4 regions of the Aminipila sp. genome follow, and region 3 is predicted to be linked to each of the others. Evidence: predicted binding sites of a transcription regulator. Region 3 holds the regulator's gene; each other region holds the start of a gene.
What was found. The regulator LexA, encoded in region 3, represses DNA repair genes until DNA is damaged. The targets are predictions, from matches to a motif close to AGAACANNTGTTCT.
Positions count from the first base shown of each region.

Region 1 (3,846 bases), on a different contig from region 3:
TGCTTCTTTCTGTAGTCTTTCTTTGACTTATACTTGAAGATGATAACCTTCTGTCCTTTGCCATGTTCAACTACAGTTCCGGCTACATTACAACTTTCAACGTATGGAGCTCCAACCTTAACTGTTTCTCCATCGCTTATTAAAAGTACTCTATCGAAAGTAATCTTTTCTCCAGCTTCTACATCTAACTTTTCAACTGTGATTACATCGCCTTCCTGTACTCTGTACTGCTTTCCGCCTGTTTCAATTACTGCGTACATATGTTCTATACCTCCTCTATCCAGTCTCGCCATTTAAAGGTAGCAACCTAAAAAGTTACATTTACAAAAACCCATTCTGAGCGGCTTACAATAAAGTATAATATCATATAGGACATGTAGTGTCAAATGTTTTTTATGTAAACTACAATATTTTTAATCCTCAATAACAACACCATCTTCATCTACTAATAGACCTTCTTCTATTTCTTCTACCTCATTTGTAGGTTTCATATTCTCTTTTAACAATGCTTCTATCCTATTTAAAATCTCAGGATTATCGATCAAGAATTTCTTAACATTTTCTCTTCCCTGTCCAATACGATTACCGTCAAAACTGTACCAAGATCCCGCTTTTTCTACGATTTTAGCCTCAACACCACAGTCTAATACATCGCCTTCTTTTGAAATTCCCCTTCCATACATAATGTCAAATTCAGCCTGCTTAAATGGCGGTGCAACTTTATTTTTTACTATCTTTACTCTTGTTCTATTTCCAAGTACTTCATCTCCTGCTTTTATGCTTTCAATCTTTCTTACATCAAAACGCATAGTTGAGTAGAATTTAAGTGCTCTGCCTCCAGTCGTTGTCTCAGGATTTCCAAACATAACCCCAACTTTTTCACGAAGCTGGTTTATAAAAACTACTGCAGTATTTGATTTATTTATGCTTCCAGTAAGTTTTCTAAGCGCCTGAGACATAAGCCTTGCTTGAAGCCCCACATGACTATCTCCCATATCGCCTTGAATTTCAGCTCTTGGAACTAATGCAGCTACAGAGTCAATAACTACGATGTCAAGAGCTCCGCTACGAACAAGCATTTCACAAATTTCAAGTCCCTGTTCACCAGTATCAGGCTGTGACACAAGTAATTCATCTACATCTACACCTAAATTTCTAGCATACTCAGGATCAAGAGCATGCTCCGCATCAATAAATGCTGCTTTTCCTCCTGCCTTCTGAGCTTCAGCAATTATATGAAGAGTAAGCGTTGTTTTACCTGAAGATTCAGGTCCATAAATCTCAATTACTCTTCCTCTTGGAATACCACCTATACCAGTAGCAATATCCAGGCTTGCTGAACCTGTAGAGATAGCTTCAACATTTAATTTGGCCGAATCATCACCAAGTTTCATAATAGCTCCCTGTCCAAACTGCTTTTGAATTTGAGCCATAGCCTCTTTTAGTGCTTTTTCTTTTTCACTTTTATTTATATTTACATTAACTTCTTTAATTTCTTTACTAGCTGCCATTTGTTCCCCTCCTAAACACGATGAACATTTGTTCTTTGTTAATAATACCTTACTGATACGCTTTGGTCAATAGTTTTTTTACAAAAACAAACTTACAGTTATGTGGATATTTCTATATTAATATACAAATTTTACCATGTCAAGTGCTTTATCCTATCATATGTCTGTAATTAAGCCATATTAATACGGAGACATCATTCAATTAATTCTTTAACCAATTCAAACATAGTCAACATAGAAATAGTTCTATTTGATTTTCTATCACCTTGCAGCCTTAATTCCCTACATATTTTTTGATCATCATATACCGCACAAACATATACTAGTCCAACTGGTTTTTCTATAGATCCTCCACCAGGTCCTGCGACCCCTGTAACAGACACACCTATTCTAGTTTTGGAAACTCTTTGTATACCTTCTGCCATCTCAACAGCTGTCTGTTCACTAACTGCACCATATTTATCCAGGGTGGCCTTTTTTACGCCTAATTCTTCCATTTTAGCTGCATTACTATAAGTTACAATACCCCTATCAAATACAGCAGAAATGCCCGATATATCCGTTAAAGTCTGCGCAAACATTCCACCTGTGCAAGATTCAGCACAGGAAATAGAAAGATTCTTTTCTATTAATAAATTACCAACTACCATTGGTAATTTTTCATCAAAGCCCCTATTAAAATTCTCAGAATTTCTGTCATCGCTATTCTTCAGTTTTTCATTCATAATAAAACCTTCTTTCGCTTCGATTTTTCCAAATACGTTAATATGCCATAAATCTTTGATTTTTAAATAAAAATTAAGCAAAACGAGCTGCTCCAAAATATTAATTTTGCAACAGCTCTTGTAAATTCTTATATTGTCAAATTTATCCCAACGAATTTTTTATTTTAATTTATACAAACAGATATCTTACTGTAAGGTGCTAATCATTACATAGAAAATACTGATTTATTCTTTAGTATGTATTCAATACCAGAATAAATCGTCATAATCAATGATGCCCATAAGAAACCATTGGCTAACATAGTAATATAGGTTAGAACTGGAGCAAATGTTTCTACGTTTACAAGAAGTAAAAGAGGTACTGCAATCATCTGCAGTACAGTCTTTATTTTCCCACTCATACCTGCTGCTATAACAATTCCTTCTGAAGCAGCTACAGTTCTCATACCTCCTATTGCAAACTCTCTTGCAAGGATAACTATAAGCATCCAAGCTGGCACTAGGCCATTGCCTACCATAAGACAAAATGCGGAATAAACTAAAATCTTATCAGCAAGCGGGTCCATAATCTTACCAAAATTAGTTACAAGGTTGTACTTCCTCGCAATCTTTCCATCCAGCATATCTGTCAGTGATGCGACAATAAATATAAGAAAAGCTATTAAATTATATCCCATCATATATGATGCTACAAAAAAGGGAACAGCAATTATTCTCCCTATGGTTAATTTATTGGGTAAATTCATCTCTATACCTCCACTCCTACTAAATCATAATCAAATGCGTCTGTAATCTGAACCATAACCATGTCGCCTGGTTTCAAAACTCTATTAGATTTGAAGATAATTGAATTATCTATTTCAGGAGCATCATACTCAGTTCTACCAATGTAAGTGCCTTCTTCGTCCTGTTCCTCTACAAGGACTTGTAAAGTTTGTCCAACTTTCTTTTGATTAGATGAAAGAGAAATCTCCAATTGGAGTCTCATAATACAATCCTTACGTTTTTCTTTTACATCAGAACGTACCTGCCCCTTCATTTCTGCAGCAGGTGTACCTTCTTCTTTAGAATAAGTAAATACTCCAAGTCTTTCAAACTTCATATCTTGTACAAAATTGTAAAGTTCATCAAATTCATCTTTTGTTTCTCCAGGAAAACCAGTAATCAAAGTCGTTCTTATATTAATATCAGGCATAGCTTTTCTGAGTTTCTCAATCTTAGTAACTATGCTTTCACTTGTTGAACGCCTATTCATTAATTTTAAAATCTTATCACTGCTATGCTGAATAGGTATATCCAGATAATGGCACACCTTCTTTTCATTTGCCATAACCTCAATTAACTCATCTGTAATCCGGTCTTCATAGCAATACATAAGCCGAATCCAGTGCAATCCATCAATCTTACAAAGCTTTTTAACAAGTTTGGCCAGTGTAAATTCACCATATAGATCAATTCCATAAGCCGTAACATCCTGGGCAATCAAAATCAATTCCTTACAGCCACGTCCTGCTAACAGTTTGGCTTCCTGTAATATATCCTCTTCTTTTCTGCTTCTATAATGTCCACGAATATGAGGAATAATGCAGTAAGCGCAAATATTATCACAG
Region 1 covers NZ_DAMBYD010000005.1:62,652-66,497, reverse strand. Annotated here, with positions in the region: gene rplU (50S ribosomal protein L21) at 1-260, opposite strand, end outside; ribosomal protein L21 leader region at 273-357, opposite strand; gene recA (recombinase RecA) at 414-1,511, opposite strand; gene RTW14_RS07880 (CinA family protein) at 1,706-2,317, opposite strand; gene pgsA (CDP-diacylglycerol--glycerol-3-phosphate 3-phosphatidyltransferase) at 2,443-2,982, opposite strand; gene rimO (30S ribosomal protein S12 methylthiotransferase RimO) at 2,985-3,846, opposite strand, start outside.
Region 1: the regulator LexA is predicted to act here: its motif matches at 1,533-1,546, upstream of recA (recombinase RecA).

Region 2 (3,846 bases), on a different contig from region 3:
AATATTGATTTATTATTTGCTGATGAAAGAATTTTATTCAGATTTGTATTAGATATGAACCTAGAATGTAATTTTGAATTTGTTGTAAAAGTCTTCTCAAAGGAGTAAAATTAAGAAGAAGGGGGGCACGTTATGGCTAAAGACGATAATATGCTGGCAATTCTGTGGATGCTGAATTCAGGCGTAAAAATGACTGCAAAACAAATATCCCAAAAATTAGAAATAAATATAAGGACAGTTTATCGGCATATTGATGCACTATGTGCCAGTGGAGTGCCTATAATATCCGCCCCAGGTCATAATGGCGGGTATAGCCTGCTGAATAATTTTATCAGATCACCTCTGCTATTTGATATGGAAGAAAAAAAGGCACTCCTTCATGCTGCTGTTTTTGCAAAAGAAGCTGGATACCCTTTGAGTGAGGCATTAGGTAATGCGACAGCCAAATTGAAAATGTATTCGAATCAGGAACAGGAAAGTATACTGAATCATCATTTAGCAGGATTTGAAGTTATGAGCCGCATGGTAATTCCTTCCATTCGGCCGATATTGGCGGAATTGGAGCAGGCTGTAGCAAACGAATTCTCTGTAGAAATTGATTATCGCACAGGCCGTGAAGAGCAATCCAAGAAGAGGGTGATAGACCCCTATGGCATGGTGTACTGGAATAATAAATGGTATATTGTTGCATTTTGCCACCTAAGGAATGAGATCCGCAGCTTTCGGGTAGAGCGGATTCTACGAATCAAGCGTACTCAAATAATATTTAAGCGTCCCGAAGCTTTTTCGGCCCGTAAATTTTTTATGAAAAACCTGTTACCTAATTTAGTGGGTAAGGAGGGGTTAATTTCTTTAATTATCGGAGGCAGGTCAGAGGCGTTGGATGAACTATGCATGCATTGGTTTTTAGGGCATCATCTGAAAGAGCGAACATCTAATCAAGCCATCTTTTTATTTGAGGAAAAATCAATTCAACTTTATGTCCCTTATTTTCTTCTATCCTATGGTAAATCCATTCAAATAATCGAGCCACAGAGTTTGAAAGAAAGACTTGTTGCTATTGCATCAGAGTTAATGGAATATTATCAACTTTAATAGCTTCACTGACAGTAGATGTCAGTGAAGTTGTTTTATTATGTAGTAGATATCGTTATTATGAGGATAATCAAGGATTACCAATAGATGGTATTCCTTGATGAATAAAATAAGGAGAAATTGCAAAATGAATAATACAGTATATCTTTATGTGTTTGACACAATGTCAGACTGGGAAATAGGTTACTTAACTGCCGAGCTGAACTCGGGAAGATATTATAAAAAGGGACTTGAACCATCAAGAATAGTAACTGTTGGAATTGAAAAGACGCCTGTAACAACAATGGGTGGATTGAAAATACTGCCTGATATCAAACTGGATGAGTGTAGTATGGAAAGCACAGATGCATTGATTTTACCTGGTGGAGATACATGGACAGAAACAATTCACCAGCCCATCTTAAAAATCGTCCGGAGGTGTTTAAAGGAAGGCGTATTGGTTGCAGCAATTTGTGGTGCTACAATAGGACTTGCTCAGGCAGGATTGTTGAATTCACGTTGGCATACAAGCAATGATCTGGAATACCTTAAAATGATCTGCCCCACTTACACGGGCGAAAAGTATTACAAAATGGAGTCTGCTGTGACTGATGGAAAGCTGATCACTGCATCTGGAATAGCTCCGCTGGAGTTTTCTGTACACATCTTGAAAGCAATGGGTGTGTTTTCTTCAATAACATTAGACGCTTGGTATAGTCTTAATAAGACTCAGGAATCCAAATATTTCTATGAGTTGATGAATTCAATTCAATGAGGTGTACAACTTTTATAACTAAAAGAACTCTTGTTCTAATCTTTAATGTTTGATATAATCAAACTAGTTAGAAGGCAAGCAGATTTAGTCTGCTTTAACATGGAAACTAATTATTAACAAATAAATTTTAAGGAGGCGACCGGAGAACAAACATGAAGAACAGAATCTATTTTGCCATCGACTTAAAATCGTTTTATGCTTCGGTCGAATGTATGGAACGGGGCCTTGATCCGCTGACCACAAACCTTGTTGTTGCAGATGAAAGCCGTACTGAAAAAACTATCTGCCTAGCCATTTCTCCTTCTCTTAAATCATATGGTATTCCCGGTAGACCGAGGCTGTTTGAGGTTGTGCAGAAGGTTAAGGAAGTAAATGCAGCACGGTTATATAAGGCACCAGGACGAGTCTTCTCCGGAGTTTCTTTCAACGATATTGAACTGAAATCCTCGCTGAACATAGGACTGGACTATATTGTCGCTCGGCCGAGAATGGCGCTCTATGTAACATATAGCACGCAAATTTACAACATTTACTTGAAATACGTTGCACCTGAAGATATCCATGTCTACTCTATTGACGAGGTATTCATTGATGCTACCAATTATCTGAGCACCTACAATCTTTCAGCTCGTGAGCTTGCCACAAAAATGATTTTGGATATTCTTAAAACAACGGGCATTACAGCATCAGGAGGAATAGGCACAAACTTATACCTTTGCAAGGTAGCTATGGATATTCAAGCAAAGCATATTCCGGTGGATCAAAACGGTGTTCAGATTGCTGAATTGGATGAAATGAGCTATCGTTCCTTGCTTTGGTCTCATCGACCTTTAATTGACTTTTGGCGTGTTGGCAGAGGGTATACCAAAAAGTTGGAGGAAAAAGGTCTCTTTACCATGGGAGATATCGCAAGATGTTCTCTCGGCAAGCCGAATGATTATTACAACGAGGATTTACTATACAAGTTATTTGGCATCAATGCGGAGTTATTAATTGACCATGCATGGGGTTGGGAGCCATGCACAATGGCTGATATCAAAGCGTATAAACCAAGTACCAACAGTATTGGATCGGGACAGGTACTTCAATTCGGTTATCCTTTTGACAAAGCGAAGCTGGTGGTGCGGGAAATGACCGATTTGCTAGTCCTTGATTTGGTGGATAAAAGACTTGTGACGGACCAGCTCGTTTTATCGGTCGGATATGATATTGAAAACCTCACAGACCCGACGATAAAGAAATTATATAATGGACCAATTACGAAAGACCACTACGGACGTTCTGTCCCAAAAGCAGCCCATGGCACCATAAATCTTGGCAAACAGACCTCTTCAACGAAGATCATCTTGGATGCAGTCATGGAGCTATTTGAACGCATTGTTGACAAAAATCTTCTGGTCAGGAGAGTGAATATTGCAGTGAATCATATTGTTGATGAGGCAACCGTTCAGAAGAAGGACAGCATTGAACAACTTGATTTCTTTACCGATTATGCGGCTGTACAAGCAAAAAAGGAGGAAGAAGAAGCCGAGTTAAATCGAGAAAAAAAGATGCAAAAAGCTCTGCTGGATATAAAGAAGAAATACGGCAAGAATGCCATTCTAAAGGGGATGAATCTGGAGGAAGGCGCTACTACATTAGATCGAAACAAACAGATTGGAGGGCACAAGGCATGATAAAGACGTATGACGATATGATCCATCTACCGCACCATATCTCTACTAAACACCCTCATATGGCAGTCAGCGACAGAGCCGCCCAATTTTCTCCCTTCGCCGCTTTGACTGGCCATGATGCCGCCATCAAAGAAACTGCAAGACTGACTGATGAGAGAGTTGCCATAGACGAATATATGAAAGATGTTTTGAACAATAAGTTACGGATCATCTTAGATCGGATTAAAGAACATCCCCAAATCGCAATCACTTACTTTCAGCCGGATGAAAAGAAGAATGGTGGATCCTATATTACAACTTCTGGCACGGTTAAAAAGATAA
Region 2 covers NZ_DAMBYD010000006.1:112,724-116,569, reverse strand. Annotated here, with positions in the region: gene RTW14_RS09685 (helix-turn-helix transcriptional regulator) at 133-1,095, shown strand; gene RTW14_RS09680 (type 1 glutamine amidotransferase family protein) at 1,223-1,849, shown strand; gene RTW14_RS09675 (Y-family DNA polymerase) at 2,002-3,525, shown strand; gene RTW14_RS09670 (hypothetical protein) at 3,522-3,846, shown strand, end outside.
Region 2: the regulator LexA is predicted to act here: its motif matches at 1,873-1,886, upstream of RTW14_RS09675 (Y-family DNA polymerase).

Region 3 (3,846 bases):
GAATTAAACAATATCTTCTATTAAAATCAATATCTTCTATACTTTTTAATTTTGCAGCTGCTGATTTGCTTATTACTGCTACAGCTCTTCCTGTTAAAGGATCTTTTAAAAAATTTCCCGAATCAATCAAAGCTCTGTGCGTTACTGTATGTCCCTCTATTTCTACTGCAATATCTGTAAAGATTCGATCTTTAAGCTGCTTCGCCGTATTTATTTTTGAAAATAGCATTATAATCACATATGATACTACTGCACCAAAAACTACATTCATATAGGATATATCACCTATATATAAAACTGCATTATTGGTCATTCCCCTAATTCTAGTAATGTACAATAATATAATCGTCATTCCTCCCATAAATGCCGAAACTATATAAATAAGTATGGTTCCTTTAAAAACTTTTTTATTAAAAGCTATATAAGCTAAAAGCATAGAAAATACTACCTTAATAAAAATTCCTAACAACATACCGATGTTGGGGATAAGTATTATAAATGAAAAAAAGCCACAGAGTACGCCCCCTATAAATAATCTCCTTTTGCTAGTCTTTAAACTGGCTATTTTACTTGATAAATATAAAATAAGAATACCCATAAGAAAGTTCTCACCAAATAAGTATTCTGCATAAACTTCCACATAAAAAACCCCCTTGCAGCTACATCATAATTGATTATAGACCTCACAAGGGGGAAAAATTGTCATATTCAAATGTCGAATAATAAATTTAATTATTTTACTGCCTTCTTTGCAGTATCACATAGCTGTGCAAATGCAGCTGAATCGTAGATAGCCATTTCAGAAAGCATCTTTCTGTTGATTTCAATACCTGACTTCTTTAAACCATCCATTAATCTGCTGTAAGAAAGATCATTCATTCTTGCACCAGCATTAATTCTAGCGATCCAAAGTCTTCTGTATTCTCTTTTCTTATTCTTTCTACCAACGTAAGCAGAACGTAATGCACGCATAACTGCTGGATTAGCAGCTCTGAATACCTTGCTCTTCTGTCCGTAGAAACCCTTTGCTAATTTTAATATTTTCTTATGTCTTTTATGAGCGTTAACGCCCTTTTTTACTCTTGCCATTATTCAAACCTCCTAATATTATTTATCTAATACAGCTTTAATTCTCTTGTGATCTGCGCTACGAAGAAGAGTTGACTTTCTTAGTCCTCTCTTTCTCTTTGCACACTTCTTAGTAAGAATATGGCTCTTAAATGCCTTGTTTCTCTTTACTTTTCCTGTACCTGTTAATTTAAATCTCTTGCTTGCGCCTCTATGAGACTTCATCTTATTTTTAGCCATGGTAATATTTCCTCCTACGTAAAAATTATTCCTGTTATCTACTATCTACTTATCCATTTTAGGTGCAACAATCATAATCAAACTTCTACCTTCAAATTCAGGCTTCTTTTCAATTGTACCTACAGGGGCTACTAATTCTGCGAACTGGTTCATAACAGCGAGACCCTTACTTGCATAATCTTTTTCTCTGCCTTTGAATCTTAAGCTAACCTTTAGTCTATCTCCATCCTTTAAGAACTTTGTAGCAGTATTAGCTTTAACTTGAATATCATGCGCCTCAATAAACGTACTTAAACGAATTTCCTTCACTGAAGTGATTTTTTGTTTTTTCTTTGCTTCTTTTTCTCTTTTTTGAAGTTCATAACGATACTTACCGTAATCAAGAATCTTGCAAACTGGCGGCTTAGCATTTGGTGAAATACTAACTAAGTCAAGCTTTTTTTCATTAGCTAATGCTAATGCATCTTCTAGACTCATAATTCCAAGCTGCGCTCCATCATTGTCAATAACTCTTAATTCCTTGTCACGAATTTCTTCGTTGATTAGATTTTCCTTGCTAATGTTCTTGCACCTCCTGCAAATAAGAAAAGTGTAAATGATGAAATCATAGATTTCTATTTACACACGCTGATTGTTTGTATTTTGAATTTCAATCAACATGCAATGTGCTTTTCTTGATACTATGAAAACATCAAATTGATATTTCCTTCATAATAAAATAGAGCGGATATTATACCCGCTCCACAAAACACATAAGTGTTACATTTGTTTTATTAACCCTATCAGCTTAACTGTAACCAATAAGGTGAGAAGCGGATAACTTCTTCTTTATCACTCAAATACTATACCATTTATACTTAATCTTGTCAAGTAACGAATTGAAATATATTAAAAATATCGAAATACGCCTTTAACCTTGCCCAGTATTTTTACTTCCTTAACAATAATAGGACTCATACTAGAATTTTCTGGCTGTAATCTAATATGATCTGCTTCCTTGTAAAAAGTTTTTACAGTAGCCTCACTTTCAAATCCATCTATCATGGCTACTACAATTTCCCCATTTTTAGCCGTATTTTGTTGCTCTACCAAGATATAATCACCATCAAATATACCAGCTTCTATCATACTGTCACCTTTTACCGTAAGCATAAAATTGGTTCCTCTGCCTGCAAATCTTGCTGGAATAGGAAAAGATTCCTCTATGTTCTGGTCTGCTAATATAGGTGTGCCTGCCGCTATTCTTCCCACTACTGGAATATCTATTACATCTATCCTTTCTGTATTATTATAAGAATTTGTTCTTAATTCCTGATTTCCAAGCTCCACTCTTGCATGAGAGTCCGGATCCACAATCATTAATGCACGAGGCTTTGATGGATCCTTTTTTAAAAAACCTTTCAATTCTAAGTTTTCAATATCCTTATGAACTGTAGACGTAGATTTTATATTTAAGGCGGAACAAATTTCTCTTACTGTAGGAGGATATCCCTTTTGACTAATTTCTCTTTTCATATACTGAAGTATTCGCTGTTCTCTTTCTTTTAGTTGTTCCATATTCCCGCCTCCATTAAATTATTAAATTAAAGCTTATAAGTAAAATACGATAATAAACTTTACACTAATATTAATAAAGTATAACACACCTACAGCTTTTTGTAAACATGTGTTCAGAAATTATGTTCTAAAAAAGCGACCTTGCCCATAGATCGCTTTTTTGTATACTGCTTTTTACTACTATTATTCTATTTAACCATATTGTCTACTGAATCAAGAACTTTATCCAGTATATTCATGGCAGTTCTTAACTCTGTCTCAGTAATGATTAGAGGAGGTGCAACTATTATCATATTTTCATGAGAATAAGTTGAGAACCCTTCTACCCTAAGCATGCCGATAATTTTATTCATAAGACCTTCTGGGTCAGAATTAAATTGAACGATTGGCTCTTTTGTTTCTTTATCTTTAACCAGTTCAAATGCAGAGAATAAACCGATCTGTCTAAACTCGCCAACACAAGCATGCTTTGATTGTATGTCACTTAATGTTTCATGTAGTATCTTTCCCTGTGCTGCAACATTTGCTTCAATGTTCAATCTCTTATATTCTTTTAATGTAGCCACTGCAGCCGCACATCCCATTGGATGAGCACTATAAGTTAAACCGCAAAGCATTTTATTGTTATCAAAATACTCAGCAACTTTCTTAGAAACAATAACCCCTCCAAGCGGTATATATCCGCAAGTAATACCTTTTGCAAAAGTTACGAGATCTGGCTCAATATTAAACTGCTGCCATGCAAAGCAAGAACCAGTTCTATACCAGCCTGCCATTACCTCATCACAAACCATCAGAATATTGTATCTGTCGCAAAGCTTCCTAATTCCTTCTAAATAGCCTTTTGGCGGAACTAAAACCCCATTAGAACCAACCACCGTTTCAGTAAAGATAGCTGCAATCTGATGCGGTCCTTCATACTTGATTTGATTTTCCAACAGTTCCAGGTAAAATTCTGTTATCTCCTCTTCATTTTCAAAC
Region 3 covers NZ_DAMBYD010000004.1:41,885-45,730, reverse strand. Annotated here, with positions in the region: gene RTW14_RS06160 (sigma-E processing peptidase SpoIIGA) at 1-640, opposite strand, end outside; gene rplT (50S ribosomal protein L20) at 733-1,089, opposite strand; gene rpmI (50S ribosomal protein L35) at 1,108-1,308, opposite strand; gene infC (translation initiation factor IF-3) at 1,354-1,851, opposite strand; ribosomal protein L20 leader region at 2,018-2,143, opposite strand; gene lexA (transcriptional repressor LexA) at 2,197-2,865, opposite strand; gene RTW14_RS06135 (aminotransferase class III-fold pyridoxal phosphate-dependent enzyme) at 3,054-3,846, opposite strand, start outside.

Region 4 (3,846 bases), on a different contig from region 3:
CAGAAAGTCTTGCTGTAGCAAATAAAGGAGTAGCAATGTCAACAGGAATGTTTAGCGCTCTATATACAAATCCTGAATATAAATCTACATTCGCAGGTATTGGTTTATCAATACCCTTTACTTCTTTATATAATGCAGAACCACGTTTTTCGATAAATTCATATAAGTTAAAGGCATCTTCTAAGCCTTTGCTTTCGGCAAGCTTCTTTGCCATTCCCTTTAAAAGCACAGCTCTTGGATCAGAAATGGTATAAATTGCATGACCTAATCCATATATTAATCCACTGCCATCATTGGCTTCACCTTTTAATACTTTTACCAGATAATCTTCTACCTGGGCTTCATTAGTAATATCTTTAACATGTTTATTTAAATCATGAATCATATTAATTACGGCAATATTTGCTCCACCATGTCTAGGACCTTTTAAAGAACCTACGGCAGCTGAAATAGCAGAATAAGTATCTGTGCCTGAAGAGGAAACCAGGTGAGTCGTAAAACTTGAATTATTACCACCACCATGTTCTGCATGTAATATTAAAGATAAATCAAGAAGTTTTGCTTCAATATCTGTATATTCGCCAGTAGGACGAATCATTCTCAATATATTTTCTGCAGTACTCAATTCTGGGATAGGATTGTGTAAATGCAGACTTTCGTTATCAAAAGAAGACCGTTTAGCTTGAAAGCCGTATGCAATCAGAGCTGGAAAATGTCCTATAAGTGATAGAGATTGACGTAAAACATTTTCTACAGATGTATCGTCGGGATTTTCATCGTATGAATACATGGCTAAAACGCTTCTTGCTAATTTGTTCATGATACTTTTGGAAGGGGCTGTTAATATCATATCTCGGGCAAAACCTTTTGGAAGTTCACGCTTAGCACCCAGCATTTTATTAAATTCTAGTAACTCATCTTTGTTAGGCAGTTCTCCGAATAAAAGAAGATAAGTCACTTCTTCAAAGCCAAAACGGTTTTCTTTAACACAATTATTGAAAATATCTTCGACATCATACCCTCTGTAATATAGTTTACCATCAATTGTGATTTTATTTCCTTGTTCGTCAAACTCATATCCGATTACTTCTCCAACTTTAGTAAGTCCAACAATAACTCCTGTTCCGTTGGCATTACGGAGTCCTCTTTTTACGTCTTTTTCAATGTATAAAGAGTCGGGAATAACATCAGTTTTACTTAAAATTTTTGCTTTGCTCATGTAAAAAGCTTTTTCCCCTGATAGCTTGTCAATTAGTCTATCATTTTCAGCCGTGAAAGCTGCATAGTTGTCACTCATAATTACCACCTCTATATACTAAATATCTGGGCTGCCCCAAAATGTATAAATGTATACAATGTTAGTTTTAATAAAATCGATACCTAATAAATACCGATTAAACTTACCAATATTAAAAATTTATACTTTAATAGTATACCATGATAAAACTACCACAACAAGGGTATAAATAAAATAATCACAACTAGACATTAAAAGATGTGTGTGATATTATAAGAAATAAACAAATGTTCTTTAAATGAAAGAGGCAGATTAATGGGTGAATTTAAGGTAGTTTCAGATTTTAAATTGATGGGTGACCAGCCACAGGCTGTAGATCGGCTTACGGAAGGCATTTTAAATGGTAAAAAACACCAGACATTACTGGGAGTTACAGGATCAGGAAAAACATTTACAATTGCAAATCTTATTGAGAGAGTACAAAAGCCTACATTAGTAATATCACACAACAAAACGCTTGCAGCGCAGCTTTGTGGTGAGTTTAAAGAATTTTTTCCGGATAATGCTGTAGAATATTTTGTTAGTTACTATGACTATTATCAGCCTGAAGCCTATGTACCATCTACGGATACTTATATTGAAAAAGATTCAAATATAAATGATGAAATAGATAAGCTCCGCCACTCTGCAACAGCAGCACTTGCAGAGCGCCGTGATGTTATCATAGTGGCCAGTGTTTCTTGCATCTATGGTTTGGGGAGCCCCTTTGACTATGAAAATCAAATGTTATCATTAAGACCTGGGATGGAAAAAAGCAGACAAGATATACTAAGGAAACTGGTAGATATTCAATACACTAGAAATGATATGGAGTTTGCCAGGGGCACATTCAGAGCAAGAGGCGATGTTATTGATATATATCCTGCCGGAGCGGAAAATGCCATAAGGGTAGAGCTTTTTGGAGATGAAATAGAAACAATAAAAGAAATGAATCCAATTACTGGTGAAATTCTGGGATTAAGAAATCATATTGCTATATTTCCGGCATCCCACTATGTTACTTCAAAAGAAAATACGGAAAAAGCCATCGTTACAATTGAGCAAGAATTAAATGAGCGGTTGAAATGGTTTAAAGACAGAGGAAAACTTCTTGAGGCTCAAAGAATAGAGCAGAGAACGCGATATGACCTTGAAATGTTAAGAGAAATAGGAAGTTGTAAAGGTATTGAAAACTATTCAAGGCATATAAATGGATTATCTCCAGGAAACCGGCCATACACATTAATTGACTATTTCCCAGAAGATTTTCTTATTGTCATTGATGAGTCCCATGTGATGCTGCCACAGCTCCATGCTATGTATGCAGGAGACAAAGCAAGAAAAACATCTTTAGTGGATTATGGCTTCAGGCTGCCTTCAGCTTTGGACAACAGACCGCTTCAATTTGAAGAGTTTGAAAATATAGTCAATCAGATTGTATATGTAAGTGCAACTCCGGCAAAATATGAAATAGAAAGTAGTGGCGGCATTTCTGCAGAACAGGTGATTAGACCTACAGGGTTACTTGATCCAAAAATTGAAATCAGAAAGACTCAAGGGCAGATAGATGATTTGATAGGAGAAATAAATAAGGTCACAGAGCGGGGAGAAAAAGTATTTGTGACAACTTTGACTAAAAAAATGTCAGAAAGTCTAACGGACTATTTGAAAAATGTAAATATTAAGGTAAGGTATTTGCATTCCGAGATAGATACTCTGGAAAGGATGGAGATAATAAGAGATTTAAGGCTGGGTGTTTTTGATGTACTTATAGGTATCAATCTTCTTAGAGAAGGTTTGGATATCCCAGAGGTTTCTTTGGTGGTTATTCTAGATGCGGACAAGCAGGGATTCCTAAGAACAGAAACATCATTGATTCAGACCATAGGACGTGCAGCAAGAAATGCTGAGGGCAGAGTCATAATGTATGCCGACAGCATGAGTGACGCTATGAAAAAAGCTATCAGTGAAACAGAAAGAAGGAGAGGAATCCAGCAGTTATACAATGAAAAGCATGGGGTTACACCAACAACAGTTAAAAAGGCTGTTAGGAAAGTTATTGAAGCGACAAAAGCAGCAGAGGAAGCGGCAGAATATTATGCGGGTAAGAGTCCACTTGAATTAACGAAAAAAGAGCTGACGGAGTATATTAAAAAGCTTGAAAAGGAAATGAAACAAGCTGCTTCGGATTTACAATTTGAGCGCGCGGCACAGCTTAGAGATCAGATATTTGAGTTTAAGTTAAAGCTTTAAGTAAAAGGAAAACCAACAATATCGTTAATTTGCGATGCACGGTATTATAGATTATAGATGGAGAAGATATGGCAAACGAAATTATCATAAAAGGTGCCAATGAGCACAATTTAAAAAATATAGATATTACGATACCAAGAGATAAAATGGTAGTTATTACAGGGCTTTCCGGCTCAGGAAAATCATCACTTGCATTTGATACAATATATGCAGAAGGGCAAAGAAGGTATATGGAGAGTTTGTCTTCTTATGCAAGGCAGTTCTTAGGGCAGATGGAAAAACCAGATGTGGAGTATATAGAAGGGTTATCACCTGCA
Region 4 covers NZ_DAMBYD010000015.1:65,820-69,665, reverse strand. Annotated here, with positions in the region: gene RTW14_RS17400 (citrate/2-methylcitrate synthase) at 1-1,297, opposite strand, end outside; gene uvrB (excinuclease ABC subunit UvrB) at 1,553-3,529, shown strand; gene uvrA (excinuclease ABC subunit UvrA) at 3,598-3,846, shown strand, end outside.
Region 4: the regulator LexA is predicted to act here: its motif matches at 1,518-1,531, upstream of uvrB (excinuclease ABC subunit UvrB).